2 regions of the Lysinibacillus sp. FSL P2-0066 genome follow, and region 1 is predicted to be linked to the other one. Evidence: riboswitches for the same ligand, from Rfam matches in the RefSeq annotation. Region 1 holds a riboswitch; the other holds the start of a gene.
The links. A riboswitch is a leader RNA that binds a small molecule or an ion and turns the genes downstream of it on or off. The one in region 1 is predicted to bind thiamine pyrophosphate.
Positions count from the first base shown of each region.

Region 2: it holds a riboswitch for thiamine pyrophosphate, as region 1 does, so the genes downstream of both, MKZ14_RS11725 (ABC transporter substrate-binding protein) here and thiC (phosphomethylpyrimidine synthase ThiC) in region 1, are expected to answer to the same signal.

Region 1 is NZ_CP150202.1:223,765-233,070, forward strand. Features, by position in the region: gene MKZ14_RS01115 (response regulator) at 1-594, shown strand, start outside; gene MKZ14_RS01120 (hypothetical protein) at 872-2,515, opposite strand; gene MKZ14_RS01125 (methyl-accepting chemotaxis protein) at 2,769-4,868, shown strand; gene MKZ14_RS01130 (AEC family transporter) at 4,980-5,909, shown strand; TPP riboswitch at 5,970-6,084, shown strand; gene thiC (phosphomethylpyrimidine synthase ThiC) at 6,225-8,003, shown strand; gene MKZ14_RS01140 (catalase) at 8,125-9,306, opposite strand, start outside.
Region 2 is NZ_CP150202.1:2,362,747-2,372,052, forward strand. Features, by position in the region: gene MKZ14_RS11700 (hypothetical protein) at 1-129, shown strand, start outside; gene MKZ14_RS11705 (TatD family hydrolase) at 156-905, opposite strand; gene MKZ14_RS11710 (ABC transporter ATP-binding protein) at 895-1,644, opposite strand; gene MKZ14_RS11715 (ABC transporter permease) at 1,619-2,392, opposite strand; gene MKZ14_RS11720 (thiamine-binding protein) at 2,392-2,682, opposite strand; gene MKZ14_RS11725 (ABC transporter substrate-binding protein) at 2,684-3,679, opposite strand; TPP riboswitch at 3,834-3,944, opposite strand; gene parC (DNA topoisomerase IV subunit A) at 4,053-6,491, opposite strand; gene parE (DNA topoisomerase IV subunit B) at 6,488-8,464, opposite strand; gene plsY (glycerol-3-phosphate 1-O-acyltransferase PlsY) at 9,029-9,306, shown strand, end outside.

The DNA.
Region 1 (9,306 bases):
TGGCCAGAGTCTGATATTGATAAAGCATCAAAACAACTGTATACCGCCATTTATACAATAAGGAAAACATTAAAAAACTATGGGGTGGAGGGCGTGAAAATTTCAAGTCCTTTGCTAAGTTCTGGCTACAAACTAGTAGTTGAAAATATTGTGGTGGATGTAGAACAATGGCTATCTCGTTTAAAATTGTTACCTCCAATACAACAGACAACAGTCGATGAACATGAACAAGTATTCCAGATGTATACAGGTGATTATTTAGGAGATTGTGATTATTTATGGGCGGAAAGTGAAAGAGAACGTTTGAGAAGACTATGGTTGCACCATGCTCAGCAACTAAGCGAGTTTTACATAAAAAATGAAAGTTACATTGCTGCCGTAAAAGTGCAGGAAAAAGTGCAAGCATTATTCGCTGATGCAGAGGATAACTATTTTACTTTAATGAAGCTTTACGATCTACTGAATAATACAGCCGCGGTTGAGGAGCAATACTGGCTGTTAAAAAAGACGCTTCAAGAGCATTTGGCAGTGGAACCAAGTGAGGAGATTGAGGATTGGTATAGAAGCTGGAAACAGATAAATATCATGTCTTAAATAGATGCCTTTAATTAGTCAAAATTTTTAAGGACTCTGCATAAAGCAGAGTCCTCAGACTGTAGACAAAGTCGATTTTTTCGACTTTGTCTATTATTTTTAAATTAAACGGCTATAAGTACAATTTTTTCAGATTTTCCAAACCCTTTATTTTCTAGGATTCAGAAAAATATTTGAACATAGAAAACTAAAGTTAAATGCCGACTTATGATAACTTTTTGTTACGAATTTAGTTTGTCGACACTCTGAGGACTCTGCATAAAGCAGAGTCCTTCTTTTAGTGTAATAAACCATCACGTTTAGCAGAGTTGTAATAGCTCAATGCGCTGTTTAAATTATTATAAGCACTTACGACTTCAAGCTGAGTTGCGTAATAATTGTTTACAATAGATTTAGCTTGTTCAATATAGTTATTTAGATAGATCCAATCATTTTGGGAAGTCCATTTTGAGTAATAAGGTACATCACTGCCATCTCCATTGTACGATATTGAAACAAGGTCATTATAGGCTGAAGTGATAAGGGACTCTAAATAAGATTTTTCGACATTATAACCACCATTTGTGCCATACTTATAAGCATTTTTATAAGTTCGTATAGCATTGTTTAAATTATTGATCGCGTTGGCAATATCGGTTTGAGTCGCATAATAATTATTGACAATTAACTGTGCAGACGAAACAGCAGCTTCGATTGCGTTTCTTTCCGTCTGAGTAGTCCAAGGCGAATTATAAGGTACATTTGATCCGTCCCAAGAAACCGTAACATATTGAACAGAATTAATTAAAGACTGTAGTGAAGCTTTATCGCCATAACCATATTTTGTACCACTCTTTTGAGCAGCTTGGTAGACTGCTAGTGCATTTTTGTACTGATTGATGGCATTTTTCACCTGTTCTTGTGAGGCATTTGAATTATTTGCTACAGCCTTCGCACTTGCTACAGCAGAATCAAACACTGTGCGGTCTGCTTGTGTCGTCCATTTGTCCGTATTTAAAATATCATAGCCGTTTACAGATACTTGTACATATGGTGGGGATGCGATAAGTGTATTAAGTTCCTTTTTATCAATAACAGGTAGTGTCACGGAGACATTTTTATTGTCTACTTGTACATTGTTTACCAGATGTCCTGAATCTAAAGCTACTTTAGTACCGCCCTTTACAACGATTTGCTCTATTTTACCCTCACCATAAAGATTGAAATCTTTCGCAACATCAATTGTAAGCTTTTCTATATTAGACATAGCTTCAAAAGATGTAACTTTACCTACTACATCTACTTTGGAAAGAGTTTGGTCAGAAGATATATTGACTTTAGTACGTTCCAAATTGATGTTTGATGATTTCATATCGATTAAAGTAACGTATAGCCAACTTACATTTTTCGTTACAATTGGTTTTAATGTAATTGTTTCATCTACTACTACATCATCAAGTGTAAGGGCTTTTTTTACTCTGTTTGTAATGAAAAGCTGACCATCCACACTAACATCTTGAATCTTTAGATAGTCTGCATTTACAGTAAGATCTCCAGAGATTTGTGCATCACCTCCATCAAAATAGACAGATTTTTTGCTTGTACCTGCTTTGTTTAATATTAATGAGGTAACGTCCGTAATTTGACCATTTTTCACTACAATGGTAGCCCGGGCATTTGTTAATGCAGTTTTATTTGAAGTATCAAATAGGGGCTTTAATGCCGATTGAACTCTAAATGTACCATTAGATGTTATCACAGTATCTTTTGTTATGTTTTTGATCGTTACGGATTCACCAATCACCTTTTTTGCTGCTGCTACCTGTGTCTCATATAAATTTGATTGAATTTGAGATGATGCGGCATTCGCAGTAGACATTGGTAATACTAGTGTCGCTGTAATAGCCGTGGCCATTAATGTTGATAGCGCTTTATTTTTCATGTGAGTCACTCCAATCATTCTATTTAATAGTTAATATATCATATTCTTCTATAATTTAGAATTCGAAGAGAATGTTTTACTATTAATCTCAATTCAAATAAGTCATTAGTCCTTTGTATTGAAAAATGATGATTGGCAATGTATCGGTATTTTTCTCTATAATTTTGTAAGTTTTCTACTTTATTTGCTAAATAATTTATTGTGATACAATCATCCATCCATTATTATTAGTATAAAAGTGGGGGTGTTAGTAATGAAAAAATCAAGAGGAATTGCCTTAAAACTTTCTTCCCTTATAATAGGATTATTTCTCATTTTATTTTTATCCTATACTGTCATAACGGGGATTATTATAAAAAAGCAAAGTGTTGAAGACGCAGAGCATGGAACATTGCAAACAGCTGAATCCTCTGCAGCTATTATGAGTGAACGCTTTAAGAAAGCCAATACGACATTACAAACAACAAAGCGTATCATAGAAAGCATGGAGAAGAATAATACGTTGTCTACCAAAGGTGTTATAGACATAATGGAAAATAATTTAGCTAACAATAATGACATTCTTGGGGTAGGAGCAATCTTTGAGCAGAATTCTATTATTCTTGAACCAACTGAGGCTGCTTTAATAGATACTAACAAGCGTTTTATACCTTATTTAAGTAAGAACGGAAATGATATCACGACTGCTCAAATCGAAGGTATTGATGATAAGAGTGTTTCTGAGTGGTATTGGGTACCAAAAGAAGACAGACGTGCAGTTTTGACGGAGCCCTATGATTATAATGTAAATGGGCAATCTGTATTAATGACAACGATTTCGGTGCCATTAATCAATGCTTCTGGAGCATTTTTCGGTGTATTGACAGCGGATGTATCAATAGACTTTTTAAATGATTTAACAAAATCGAACGCCCCAGCAGGCGGTTACGCAGCAATTATTACGAATAAAGGTGTGCTAACAGCTAACAGTTTTGGTGAAGAGCTTGTTGGGCGCAATATGCAAGAGGATCCTACTTGGACAAGTATTAGTAAGACAATGGAAAATGGTGAACTAACAAGTATGTACGCTGATTCTAATCAGCTGAAGGAAAAGGCATATAATGTTTTTGCTCCAATGATTTTAGAGGGCATTGACGAAACTTGGACTGTTCAAGTCGTGTTAGCTGAATCAAAGATCCTAGAGACATATAATCATGTATTTGTATTTACGATTATTGCTTCTATTATTATGGTCATTTTGATGACAGTTGCAAGTGTGTTATTCATCTTTAAACAGTTAAAGCCACTTAAATTTTTACGTACATCGATTGAAACGGCAGCCGAAGGGGATTTAACACAAAAGGTAGAGGAGAAATATATTAAGCCTGATGAAATTGGAGCAGTGGCTGTGGCCTATAATAATATGTTGGATAAAACCAATAGTGCAATTCAAACCGTTCTAAATTCTACGAGGTTATTGAACCAATCTTCTAATCAGGTAAATGAGGCATTTAATGAGGTAGTTGCTTCTAGTCAGGAGGTTTCGGTAGCTATCAACGAAATTGCACAGGGAGCTTCGAAGCAATCAGAGGATACAGAAGAAACAAATTATCGGATGATGGATTTATCTGATCAGATTGATGCCATTACGTCCCTTTCCAATGAAATGGATGAGCTATCTCATAAAACAGGTGTAACAACGGAAAAAGGATTGCATGAGGTTGAAAGTTTAAGAGTGCGTAATATGGAGACAAATGAGATGAATGGGCGTATCCAGCAGCAAATAGAATCATTAGCTTCTAATATTGCCAATATTAATCAGATCATTGCTTCGATCCAAAGCATTACCGAGCAGACTAATCTGCTAGCTTTAAATGCAAGTATTGAGGCAGCACGTGCTGGTGAACATGGTAAAGGATTTGCTGTAGTAGCAGAGGAAGTTAGAAAGCTAGCAGAACAATCTAAGAATGAAACAGAAATTATTAAGAGTACGGTAGAAAGCATTCTTGAAAATTCTCAGCAAACGGTTGCTGTTATTGCATCTAATGCAGATTTAATGCAATCACAAAATGAGTCAGTACAAAGCACGCAACTAGCATTTAAAGATAGCAGTGACTTGTCAGGTTCAATTGCCAATTCTATTAGTGAATTAATGAATAAATTATCTAGTATGTTAGAGCATAAAAATCAGGCAATCATGGCTATCCAAAGCATTTCGGCTATTTCAGAGCAAACAGCAGCCTCTGCGGAACAAGTAAGTGCTTCCGCAATGGATCAACAAGCAGAATTACAAAAAGTAGCAGAGTCTATTCAAAATATGAACGATATTTCAAACGAGCTACAAGAGGTTGTAAATCGATTTAAGCTTGCTTAAAGGGAAAGGCTGCCTTCGTTATAGAGGCAGTCTTCTTTTATTGTGAAAGTCAGAGAAATTGACCTAGAAGGAATTCGACACTACTATTAACACTGGAAGGGGGACATTGATATGATGTATCTCGGAATGATTTTCTTTCAAATTGTTGTACCTATTTTAGTGTTACTTGTAATAGGCGCTATACTACAAAAGAAATTTCGCTTTAATTTAAAAGCATTATCTCAGCTTATTACATATTGCTTTATGCCAGCAGCTGTTTTTGTAAATTTATATGAAACACATGTGGAATTATCTGTACTGGGAGAGGTCGGATTATTTATTGTACTCTTTATCGGTAGTCAAATGATACTCAGTCACTTTATGGCAAAAGGGTTAGGTTTAGCTAGAACAGAGGCAGCTGTCTTTAAAAATAGTGTTGTGCTCATTAACTCGGGTAATTACGGTATTCCAGTGGCTCAAATGATATTTGCCACGCAACCTATTGGAGTAGCCATTCAGGTCATGCTCGTAATCTTTCAAAATATGACTACGTATACATATGGTTTATACAATTTAATTTCTTCTACAAAGTCAGGTATGACAATCATCAAGGATTTCTTTAAAATGCCTATTATTCATGCGCTGATTATAGGTGTCGCTATGAATTATTTTGATATCGGTATTCCACAGTTTATCAAAATACCAGTAGAACATGTGGCAGATGGATTTATTGCTGTGGCTCTAATTACTTTAGGTGCGCAATTATCACAACTAGAGATGAAATCAATGTTTAATAAAACCGTCTTTATCAGCTGTTTTACGCGACTAATTATTGGACCATCTGTGGCATTGGCCATTATTTATATATTGGGATTAGATGGAGTCGTCGCACAATCACTCTTTATAGCTAGTGCCTTTCCAACATCCCGCAATAGTTCTAGTCTAGCATTGGAATATGATGTAGATTCAGCAACAGCCGCGCAAGCTGTTTTATTTTCAACCATTGTAAGCTGTATAACTGTAACCATTGTGATCTATTTTGCAGAAGTATTATTTACCTAGTAAGATAAAAAATAACTTCCATCTCTTAGTATTATCTGCTACACTAGCATCAAACTAAATAGTATTAACTAGGGGAGTCTGATGAGTCAGGCTGAGAGGGAAACGCTACGAAGTTTCTTGACCCTTTGGACCTGATCTGGCTCATACCAGCGTGGGAAAGTTAAGAAGCTATTGCAGAGTATGCAATCAATAGACCTTTACATTCGTGGCCGGATCCAAATAATTATTTTGGATTCGGCCTTTATTTTTTAGATTGTTGGGGTGAGCTAGAATCGGTCCTTATATCAAAATAAATTTAAGGGAGAGAAGTAGCTCATGTCAGCAATTAGTGAAAAGAATATGACCATTATGTCCAGCTTTGAGGGAAGCAAAAAAGTATATGTGGAAGGATCACGCCCAGATATTCTAGTACCTATGCGAGAAATTGCATTAAGTCCGACAACAGGCAGTTTTGGAAATGAAGAAAATCCTCCTATTCGAGTATATGATACGAGTGGACCCTATACAGATCCAGCCTACCAAGTAGATATTACGAAAGGTTTACCTGCCTTACGAAATACATGGATTCAAGAGCGAGGGGATGTAGAAGTATATGAGGGACGCGCCGTTAAACCAGAGGATAATGGCTTTCGTCGTGCAGATGACCCACGTAATCATGAAAATATCTTTCCTGGATTAGCAAGAAAGCCTTTACGTGCTAAAAAGGGTAAAAATGTGACACAGCTTCATTATGCACGAAATGGGATTATAACGCCTGAAATGGAGTTTGTAGCGATTCGCGAAAATGTGGAACCTGAATTTGTCCGTTCAGAAATTGCAGCGGGGCGTGCTATAATGCCTTCTAATATTAATCACCCTGAGGCAGAGCCGATGATTATTGGACGTAATTTCCATGTGAAGATCAATGCTAATATTGGGAATTCTGCTGTAACTTCTTCCATTGCGGAAGAAGTTGAGAAAATGACCTGGGCAACACGATGGGGTGCAGATAATATTATGGATTTATCGACTGGTAAACATATTCATACAACAAGAGAATGGATTATTCGAAATGCTGCAGTGCCAGTGGGAACAGTGCCAATTTATCAGGCTTTAGAAAAGGTAAATGGTGTAGCAGAGGATTTAACGTGGGAGGTTTATCGTGATACCCTCATTGAACAAGCTGAGCAGGGTGTGGATTACTTCACCATTCATGCAGGCGTCCTTTTACGCTATGTACCACTTACAGCAAATCGTGTAACAGGCATTGTATCTCGTGGGGGCTCTATCATGGCACAGTGGTGTTTATATCATCATCAAGAGAATTTCCTGTATACACACTTTGAGGAAATCTGTGAAATTATGAAAGCCTATGATGTTGCTTTTTCCTTAGGTGATGGTTTACGCCCAGGCTCAATTGCAGATGCCAATGATGAGGCACAATTTGCAGAGCTTGAAACATTAGGTGAGCTAACGCAAATTGCTTGGAAGCATGATGTTCAGGTGATGGTTGAAGGGCCGGGTCATGTACCAATGCATCTGATTAAAGAAAATATGGACAAACAATTAGAGGTTTGTAAGGAAGCGCCCTTCTATACATTGGGACCACTCACAACAGATATTGCTCCAGGTTATGACCACATTACCTCAGCCATTGGAGCAGCGATGATCGGATGGTTTGGTACAGCGATGCTTTGTTATGTGACACCGAAAGAGCATCTTGGTTTACCGAATCGTGAGGACGTTCGTGTGGGCGTTATCACTTATAAAATTGCTGCACATGCTGCTGATTTAGCAAAAGGCCATCCAGGTGCACAACAACGAGACGATGCACTGTCTAAAGCGCGCTTTGAGTTCCGTTGGCGTGATCAATTCAATTTGTCACTAGATCCCGAGCGTGCAGTGGAATATCATGATGAGACACTCCCAGCGGAGGGAGCAAAAACAGCACACTTTTGTTCTATGTGTGGGCCTAAATTCTGTAGTATGAGAATTTCACAGGATATTCGTAATTATGCTAAAGATAAGGATTTAAATACGACTGAAGCGATCCATCAAGGTATGAAGGAAAAGGCTGAGGAGTTTAAAAAAGCAGGCAGCCAAATTTACCAATAATGAAAGAAAAGGCTTATGTCAAAATATAGACATAGGCCTTTTCTTTATCAAAAAACTCCATGTGAATAGTGGATTCACATGGAGTATAAGTTGGATTTGGATATCAATAATTAAGTGGATATTAAACGTTTGTTGGTTGTTTTACATATGGGTTTGTAAGGTCCATACCTTCTAATGAAAGACCCATCGCTTTTGCTACACCTTCACCATATGCTGGGTCGGCTAGATAGCAGTGAAGGATGTGACGGCGTTTGATAAATTCTTCAACAGAAGCCATATCATTCGCTGTATTTTCAAATAAGCGTTGTTGCTCTTCCGCAGTCAATAGACGGAATAGTTTACCTGGTTGCTCAAAGTAATTATTATCGTCTTCACGGAAATCATGAATACCTGCATGACCATCAATGCGTAATTCAGGCTCTTTATGATCTAAATTATGCTCCCACTCGCCATAGCTATTTGGTTCATAGCTTAATGTCGAACCAAGATTGCCATCAAAGCGCATTGCTCCATCGCGGTGGAAAGTACGGAATGGACATTTTGGTGCGTTGACAGGAAGCATATAGTGGTTTACACCAAGACGATAGCGTTGTGCATCCGCATATGCAAAGATACGACCTTGTAGCATTTTATCTGGTGAGAAGCTGATGCCAGGAACAATGTTAGATGGTGCAAATGCAGCTTGTTCAACTTCTGCAAAGTAGTTGTCCGGGTTTTTGTTTAACTCGAACTCACCTACAGGAATTAATGGGAAGTCTTTTTTATACCATACCTTTGTTAAATCAAATGGGTTGTATGGTAGCTCACGCGCTTGCTCCTCTGTCATTACCTGAATGTACATTTTCCATTTAGGGAAATCGCCTTTTTCAATGGCTTCATATAAATCACGTTGTGAAGATTCACGGTCTTGACCAATAATCTCATTAGCCTCAGCACCAGTTAGGTTCTTAATGCCTTGCTCTGTACGGAAGTGGAATTTAACCCACACACGCTCATTATTAGCATTGATAAAGCTATACGTATGAGAACCAAATCCGTGCATATTGCGGTAACCAGCTGGAATACCACGGTCAGACATAACAATTGTCACTTGATGAAGTGCTTCAGGTAATGAAGTCCAGAAATCCCAGTTAGAGTTGGCATTTTTCATATTTGTACGTGGGTCACGTTTTACCACGTGGTTTAAATCTGTAAAGTGTAATGGGTCGCGGAAGAAGAATACAGGTGTATTGTTCCCTACTAAATCCCAGTTTCCATCTTCTGTATAGAATTTAAGGGCAAAGCCACGAATATCTCGCTCTGC
Region 2 (9,306 bases), 2.1 Mb from region 1:
GTTGGTAAAGATGTTGAAAAAAATCGACAATCTATCTCTTTTAGTACACATGAACGTCTAACGAAAACAAAAAACGAAAAATTAGAGCATGATTATACGAAATATAAAAAGCAGTATAAGGACGAATAACTCGTACCCTATACTGCTTTTTCTTATTAAAGCCGATAAAATGTTTTCGTGTTTTGCGTAATAATTTTGGCCACTTCCTGTGTTGATAGCCCTTTGATGGAGGCAATCACCTCAATCGTTGAGTGCATCATCCAGGGAGATGTACGCTTCTTCGTAAACGGTCCCTCAAACGGCCAAGGACCATCCGTTTCTACCATCATCAAATCAATCGGATAATCATAAATTAGCTGTTGAATTTCCTCTTCGTACAAGCAATCTGGCGTAATGGAAATAAAATAACCACACTCTATCATGCGCTTCACAATAGCTTCATCCCCTTTAAACCAATGAAAATGGGCTTCGTGAAGCTGATGCTTTTCCAGCAAATCACACACAATATGGGCGTCCTCATATACTGCGTGTAACACAATTGGCTTGTCCAGCTCCTTCGCCAATACAACAAAACGCTCTAATAGCGCCACATAGGGACGTTCATCAATCGCTTGCTCTTGTCTTAAATAATAAGGTAGACCCACCTCACCAATAGCAACCATGTCATCCTGATGCGAACGAATCCAATCGAATAAAGCTGCCTCATCATTTGGACTTAGTAAAGGCTGTTCAGGATGAAAGCCAAAAGCAGCCTTTACTTGCTGATAGCTGTTCGCTAAACGCAACGTTCTTTCACAAGAGGCAAGTTGCATACTAACCGCGATGACAGCTTTCACTTCTTCTAATAAGGAGGGAATTTCCTCATCGGTGTACTGATCCAAATGAATATGCGCATCAATCAACATACATATCACCCTTTTCCTCCTGTAAATACATAAATAATTGTTGCTTTAACGCTGTGAATGCTGCAGAATGTCGAATCTCCTCTTTCCGGGGTCTCTCAAATGGCACGATGATTTCCTTTTTAACGGTTGCTGGACGCTTGGTTAAAACAAGTATGCGATCGGCTAAAAAGAGAGCTTCCTCAATGCTATGTGTAACAAATAGAATGGATTTACGGTACTCTTCCCAGATGGATAAAAGCCATGCCTGCATTTCCAGTCGAGTAAACTCATCCAACGCAGAAAATGGTTCGTCTAAGCATAAAATCGGTTTATCACTGATCATTGCACGAATAAAGGACACACGCTGCTGCATACCTCCAGACAGTTCGTTCGGGTAGGCATGGATAAAGGAGGCAAGACCAACTTTTTCCAACCATTCCTTAGCACGTTCAACATTCGGTTTATTGTGTAATTCTTCTACAAGCGTGACGTTTTCTACTATTGTACGCCAGGGTAATAGACATGGCTGCTGTGGCATATAGCCAATCGTTCCTTTTTTTCGCTGGATATCCTCTCCATTTAATAAAATGGCTCCTTGATCAATTGGCGAAACACCACCAATTAATTGAAAAAGTGTGCTCTTCCCACTGCCCGAAGGACCAACTATGGCCACAAACTCGCCATCCTTGACGTCAAACGATAGATGATTGAGAACTTGCAGTGTATCGAAGGATTTAGCGATGTTTTGAATGCTGAGCATGATAGCCTCTCCCCTTCACCATGAATTTTTCAATCAAACGAATACCACTAAACAATAGTAAGCTCAAGAGAACAATCGCAAAAATTGCCACAAATACGCGATCCGTACGGAAGGAGGACTGGGCTAGGGTCATGTAAACGCCAATACCCTTTTTTGCACCAAGCCACTCCGCAATGACAGCCCCCATCACACTATATGTAGCCGCAATTTTAATGCCTGAAAAAATAGCAGGATAGGCATGAGGCCATTCTAGCTTCCAAAAGGTTTGTGCCTTTGTAGCACCAACCATAGCAAAATAATGCTTTAACTCAGGTGCTGTTTGCCTGAATCCATCCATTGCCGCAATGACAATCGGGAAAAAGCACACAAGACAAATAATGATAAGCTTCGGTAATAAGCCGAAGCCAAACCAAATAATAAGCAGTGGTGCCAAGACAAGAATAGGAACATTTTGCGACATAATAAGAATTGGATAAAACAGCTCCCGAATGAATGTAAACCGATGCAACACTACTGCCACCGTTAGCCCACAAGCAATGCCAATGGCCAAACCTAGTAGGGCTAATTGCACCGTAGCGAATGCATGTGGTAGAAAGGTATGATATGACTGGAGTGCCTCCGACAAAATACTACTTGGCGCGGGTAATAACCAATGTGGAACTTCAGCCATACGCACGATTAGTTCCCATATGAATAAGAGGAAGGCGATAAAAATTATCGTCCTTCCCTTCTGTAATGCACGTTTCATTACTGATATTTCTCCGTTAATGTATCCATCGTAATACCCGTTGGCTGATATAAAATTTTGACTTGTGTAATGACATTAATGGCACCAAGCTCAATCATCTTGTCATTCATTTTTTCAATGATTTGGAGCAATGTTGACAGCTCACCCTCCATCGTTGTTTCCAATGGATGTACCTCATATTTCACTCCAGAAGCATCGATCACCGCAATTGCTGCATCGACATATGGTATAACATCTTCATATTTCTCTGTCTTCGGAATGATTTGTACACTGATTAATGAATTTGCCATCTTATTTGGCCTCCTTTTTAGGTAAGAAATCATTAGTAAAGGCTTTTTTCGCATCAAATTCGCCCTCTAGTACTTGATTGCTTAACATCCATTTCGCGTAATTTTCCCACACAGAAAGCTTTTGCTCTCCCCATTGCTTGGCATCGTCCTGGTATTTATTGGCCAGCCACTCCTGACTTTTATGCACTAACGCTTTATCTAAATCAGGAGCTGCTTCGATTAAAATATCAGCCGCTTCACTTGGGTTTTCAATTGCGTATTCATAGCCCTTCGATGCAGCTGCCAGAAAGGCTTTCACAACATCAGGGTTGTCCTGTATCATTTTTTCATTTGTAGCTAAAACTGGCGTATAATAATCTAATTGATCACTATAATCTGTAAGATATAGCATATTGATCTTTTCCCCACGCAGCTCAGCTTCAATACCAGTCCATGCATAATAAATCCAAGCAAAATCAATATCTTTTTCCATCATTGTGAAGAAATCTAAATCGCCTGCATTGACGATATCTAGCTTGTTAATATCTGCATTTTCCGTCTGCATTAGTGATTGTAAAACGGCTTGCTCTAATGGCGCACCCCAACCACCATAGGTTTTTCCTTCAAAATCCTTTGGCGATTTAATGCCCTTTGAAGCAATAGAGGCAAAGCCAGATGTATTATGCTGTATAATAGCTGCGATTGAGACCAGCGGCACATCCTGTACTCGTGCCTGTGTTATGCCTTCCTGATAGCTCACGCCAAAATCCGCCTTTCCAGAAGCAACAAGCTGATCTGCACCCGCCTCACCAGGCATGATAATATCAACATCTAAGCCCTGTTCCTCAAAATAACCGAGTTTTTTGGCAACATATAGTCCTGTATGATTTGTATTCGGCGTCCAATCCAGTACCACAGACACCTTTTTCAGCTTGTCAGCAGCCTGCTTGTCACCCTTGTCACTGCAGCCTACTAATGTCAATAGTGCTGCGAATAGAATAAATAACCATTTTTTCATGCGAAAGCCTCCCAGTTTGTAATATGAAAGTGTTCATGAATGAATGTTGTCACCAGAAGAAAGCGTATACAATGTTGGCAAGCTGTTGCTTGAAAACATAAAAAAACGCCTAGGATTCCTCCCAGACGTATTGCAATCAATCTTCAAAACTTTGCTTTTTTGAATAGATGTTCCCTACGCTGGTACGAGCCAAATCAGGTTCAAAGGGTCAGCGTCTATCGGACACAATCTCAGCTAGCAATTACTAGCCCCCCTACATTCTTTCGCTATGAACTTTTCGATGATTATTATACCCATAGTTTCACATAAATGACAAGGTGCTATTTTTTGAATAAGCTTAAAGCCCAGCACTCCTTAGAGACTGGGCATACATTTAGCTTGGTTTCTGTTCTTTTTTGGCTGTTAAAACATGAGATATTGCTCCATCTGTTGCAATATCCACTTTAAATGAACCATTGGAATGGCGATCCGCACGAGATAATGCTTGTACGTCAATCACCTCTTGAACACCTTTTTCAGTTTCAATCACAACCTGCTCCTCGTCTGTTGCTTGAACAACTGCCACAATTCGGTGAGGGTTTGCTTTTAACTCTGTTAATACTTTTAGTCCACGTTTTGCACGACTTGCTACTTCAACTTCAGCGACATTCATTTTCTTCACGGCCCCACGCTGTGTCACAATGACTACATATTGGGTAACATCAGGCTGTAATACATTGACTCCAACTAAGGCTTCTCCATCTTTTAGTGTGATCCCTTTCACACCGCCTGTTTTCACACCTGTAACTGGTAATTCCTCCATCGGGAAACGAATCGCATAGGCTGTATCCGTTGTGAGCATTAGCTCCACGTCATCTGTTACAAACGATGCATAGATCATCGCATCACCAGCCTTGACGTTCATCGTTTTAATTGGCTTTGAATAACGTGTTACCGCATAGTCTGCGAGTGGTGAGCGCTTAATTTGGCCATCTTTTGTGGCTGTGAAGACATACGTATTTGGCTGTTCAAATGTTTCGAAGCCATAAACCGCAATAATGGATTCATCTTCCCCTGTTGGCACAATACTTGAAATATGCTGGCCGAGATCCTTCCAGCGTATATCAGGCAGCTCATGAACAGGCTGATAAATATAATTGCCTCGATTTGTGAACAGCAATAGATGGTGCTGTGTATTTAAGTTTGCTTCATACAATAAATAATCTGAATCCTTCATGGCAAAATCTTGCCCATTTGAAGCGGCATGAGAACGTGTGGATGTACGTTTAATATAACCATCCTTCGTTACTGTTACGACAACCTCTTCACTTGGCACAAGGACATCCAATGTAATTTTAATTTCTTCAATTTCTTGCTCAATCTTCGAGCGGCGTGGTTCTGTAAAGCGTTTCTTAATATCTAGCAACTCTTGTTTAATAACACGCACAAGCTTAGCCTCACTTTGCAGAATCCCCTCTAGCTTCGCAATTAACTTATTTAACTCGTCCTGTTCCTGACGTAGCTCCGTAATATCCGTATTCGTTAAACGGTATAATTGCAGGCTTACAATGGCCTCTGCTTGTACCTCTGTAAAATCAAACTTCGCTTGTAAATTAAGCTTCGCATCCTTCTTATCATTAGAAGAACGGATCGTCGCAATAACTTCATCTAAAATGGAAAGAGCTTTAATTAATCCATCTACAATATGAGAACGATCCTTTGCCTTTTGTAAATCATAAATGGAACGGTTTGTTACCACTTCTTTTTGATGGGCGATATACGCATCTAGTAATAATGGCAATGTCATCATTGTTGGACGACGATTATGGATTGCAATCATATTAAAATTATAAGCTACCTGTAAATCCGTTGTTTTAAACAAGTACTGTAAAATTCCTTGCCCAGGTACATCTTTTTTCAGCTCAATCACGACACGTAAGCCTGTACGGTCTGATTCATCTCGAATTTCCGCAATGCCTTCTAGTCTTTTATCTACACGTTGCTCATCAATTTTTTTCACAAGATTCGCTTTATTTACATCATATGGTAACTCAGTGATAACAATTTGCTCTTTACCACCCTTAATTGGTTCGACAACTGCTTGTGCACGAACAATGATTTTACCTCGACCTGTTTCATACGCCTTCTTGATACCATCTACACCTTGAATGATTCCACCAGTTGGGAAATCTGGCCCTTTAATCACCGTCATCAATTCATCTACAGTAGCATTAGGCTTTTCTAAGCGCATTAACACAGCATCCAGTACTTCATCCAAGGCATGTGGTGGAATATCTGTCGCATACCCAGCGGAAATTCCTGTAGAGCCATTGACTAAAAGGTTAGGAAAACGTGCTGGTAATACAGTTGGCTCCATATCCTGATCATCAAAGTTTGGCACAAATTCAACCGTTTTCTTGCCAATATCTCGTAGCATTTCAGCGGCAATAGCTGATAGTCTCGCCTCTGTATAACGCATTGCAGCTGGAGGATCGCCATCTACCGAGCCATTGTTCCCGTGCATCTCAATGAGCATATGACGTGCCTTCCAGTCCTGACTCATCCGTACCATCGCTTCATACACAGAGCTATCGCCGTGCGGATGATAGTTACCAATTACATTACCCACTGTTTTTGCGGATTTACGGAACGGCTTATCATGTGTGTTGCCTTCCGTAAACATCGCATATAAAATACGGCGCTGTACTGGTTTAAGACCGTCACGTGCATCAGGCAACGCGCGGTCTTGAATAATATATTTACTATAGCGACCAAAACGGTCACCCATTACTTCTTCTAACGGTAAATCTTGAAACTTTTCTGTACTACTCATGCTTGGTCCTCCTCTTGTTGGATGAATTCATTCTCTAAAATGTTAGAATCATCCTCCATACCGAAGTCTACATTGGCTTCGATCCATTTACGACGTGGTTCCACCTTATCACCCATTAACGTCGTGACACGTCTCTCCGCTCGTGCACCATCCTCGATTGTGACACGAATCAATGTCCGTGTTTCAGGGTTCATCGTTGTGTCCCACAGTTGGTCTGCATTCATCTCACCAAGACCTTTATAACGCTGTAATATGTAACCCTTTCCAACCTTCTTGATGGCCTTTTGTAAATCACTTTCTGTCCAAGCATATTCAATGACTTCTTTTTTCCCTGTACCTCTTGAGACTTTATAAAGCGGCGGTAGTGCGATATAGACCTTCCCAGACTCAATGAGCGGACGCATATAACGATAGAAGAATGTTAATAGCAAGACTTGAATATGTGCCCCATCCGTATCCGCATCGGTCATGATGACTACTTTATTGTAGGCAGAATCCTCCACCGCAAAATCCGTACCAACACCTGCCCCAATCGCATGGATAATCGTTGAAATTTCTTCGTTTTTCATAATATCCTGTAGCTTGGCTTTCTCTGTATTGATTACCTTCCCGCGCAATGGCAGAATCGCTTGGAATGTACGGTCACGACCTTGTTTAGCAGAGCCACCCGCAGAATCACCCTCGACTAAATACAGCTCATTTTTTGCCGCATTACGTGACTGAGCTGGTGTTAATTTTCCAGATAAAATCGTACTACCCTTTTTGTTTTTCTTGCCATTTCGTGCATCCTCACGCGCTTTACGAGCTGCTTCACGCACTTGCTGCGCTCGAATCGCTTTACGAACAAGAGAAGCTGATAATTCTGCATTTTCCTCTAGCACATACAAAATTTGCTCAGACACTACACTATCCACTGCAGAACGAGCCTCACTTGTCCCAAGCTTGCCCTTTGTTTGTCCTTCAAATTGTAGTAAGTGCTCTGGAATACGAACAGATACAATGGCCGCTAAGCCTTCACGAATATCTGTCCCCTCAAGGTTTTTATCCTTGTCCTTTAACAAGCCAATTTTTCTTGCATATTCATTAAAGACACGCGTCAATGCTGCCTTTGCACCCGTTTCATGTGTACCACCATCTCGTGTACGAACATTATTAACAAATGATAAAATCGTTTCCGAATAACCATCGTTATACTGGAAAGCAAACTCTACTTCGATGTCATCCTGTACGCCTTCTACATATTTTACTGGATGAAGGACATCCTTTTCCTCATTCAAATACGCAACGAAAGCCTCAATGCCATTCTCATAAAAGAACACATCGCTCTTGCCTTCCTCGCGCTCATCAATTAATTCAATTTTTAAGCCCTTTAATAAAAAGGCTGATTCACGTAATCGTTCCGCTAACGTATCATAATTGAATTTTGTGACAGAGAAGATCGTTTCATCTGGTAGAAAATGAACAAGCGTTCCTGTCTGCTTCGTTTGCCCAATATTTTCAAGTGTTGTGACAGGATGTCCACCATGCTCAAAGCGCTGTCGATACTTTTTGCCATCACGATGGATTGTCACCTCTAAAAATGTTGAGAGCGCATTCACAACGGAAGAACCAACACCATGTAAACCACCACTTGTTTTATAGCCGCCTTGACCAAATTTACCGCCAGCGTGTAGCACAGTAAAAATAATTTCTGGTGTCGGTTTACCCATTTTATGCATACCGGTTGGCATCCCACGGCCAAAGTCGCGTACACTCATACTTTGATCTTTATGAATTGTGACAATAATATGAGATCCAAAGCCAGCCAGTGCTTCATCCACCGCATTATCTACGATTTCATACACAAGGTGATGAAGTCCACGGCCATCCGTCGAACCGATATACATGCCAGGTCGTTTGCGTACCGCTTCTAATCCTTCTAATACTTGTATAGCGTCATCATTATAGACGCTAGGTGACTGTTTATTCGTCAAAAAAATTCCCCTCCAAAAAACAAACACATGTTCTATTTATGTTCTCATCCTAATAATAATAGCATTTCCTGTCAATAGTTAGCGACAGGTCCAATAAAATTTTAAAATTTGCTCACAGTTTTGATCATATTTATTAATAGTAAACATCTTCAACAGTTGCTTAAAATTGGTATTTAAGCAAGGCAGACTGCTTCTAGCTTCCAACATCATTTGACGCCTTGAAGCCTACATAGTTGCAAAATAAATTTGTGTTGCTTGCAAATAGTAGCACACACTACCTCGTGCCTTGCGATTAAACTGGTTAAAGTTAGACTTCTATTCTACCAAAGGAATGAGCGATTGACAAAATTGCCATTTTGCCTATATTTTTAAAAAGGTTTTATCGCTTCCTACAAATTTATGTCTAAAAGCCTAGTCCTCGCTCATAGATTCTCTTTTGTATTGAATTCAAGACTTCGAATGAAATCTCCTTCATAACATTGTAGATTAGCAAGAAAAAGTGTAAAATACTTGATACAAACTATTAGTACCAAGTGATGGACTATGAATGAAAGGAGTCCAGCTATGATCAATGGACTTATTATTTTATGTGCTTATCTAATCGGCTCTATACCTTCTGGATTATGGATAGGCAAAATTTTTTATAACACCGATATTCGTGAACACGGAAGCGGTAATCTTGGTGCGACCAATACTTTTCGAACGTTAGGGAAAAAGGCAGGTATTGTTGTTACGGTGATGGATGTCTTAAAAGGGACTGCCGCTGTCTTACTCGTGACACTTCCCGTTTTCTCTGATACTACACTCCATTCTTTATTACTGGGGCTTGTCGCCGTAATCGG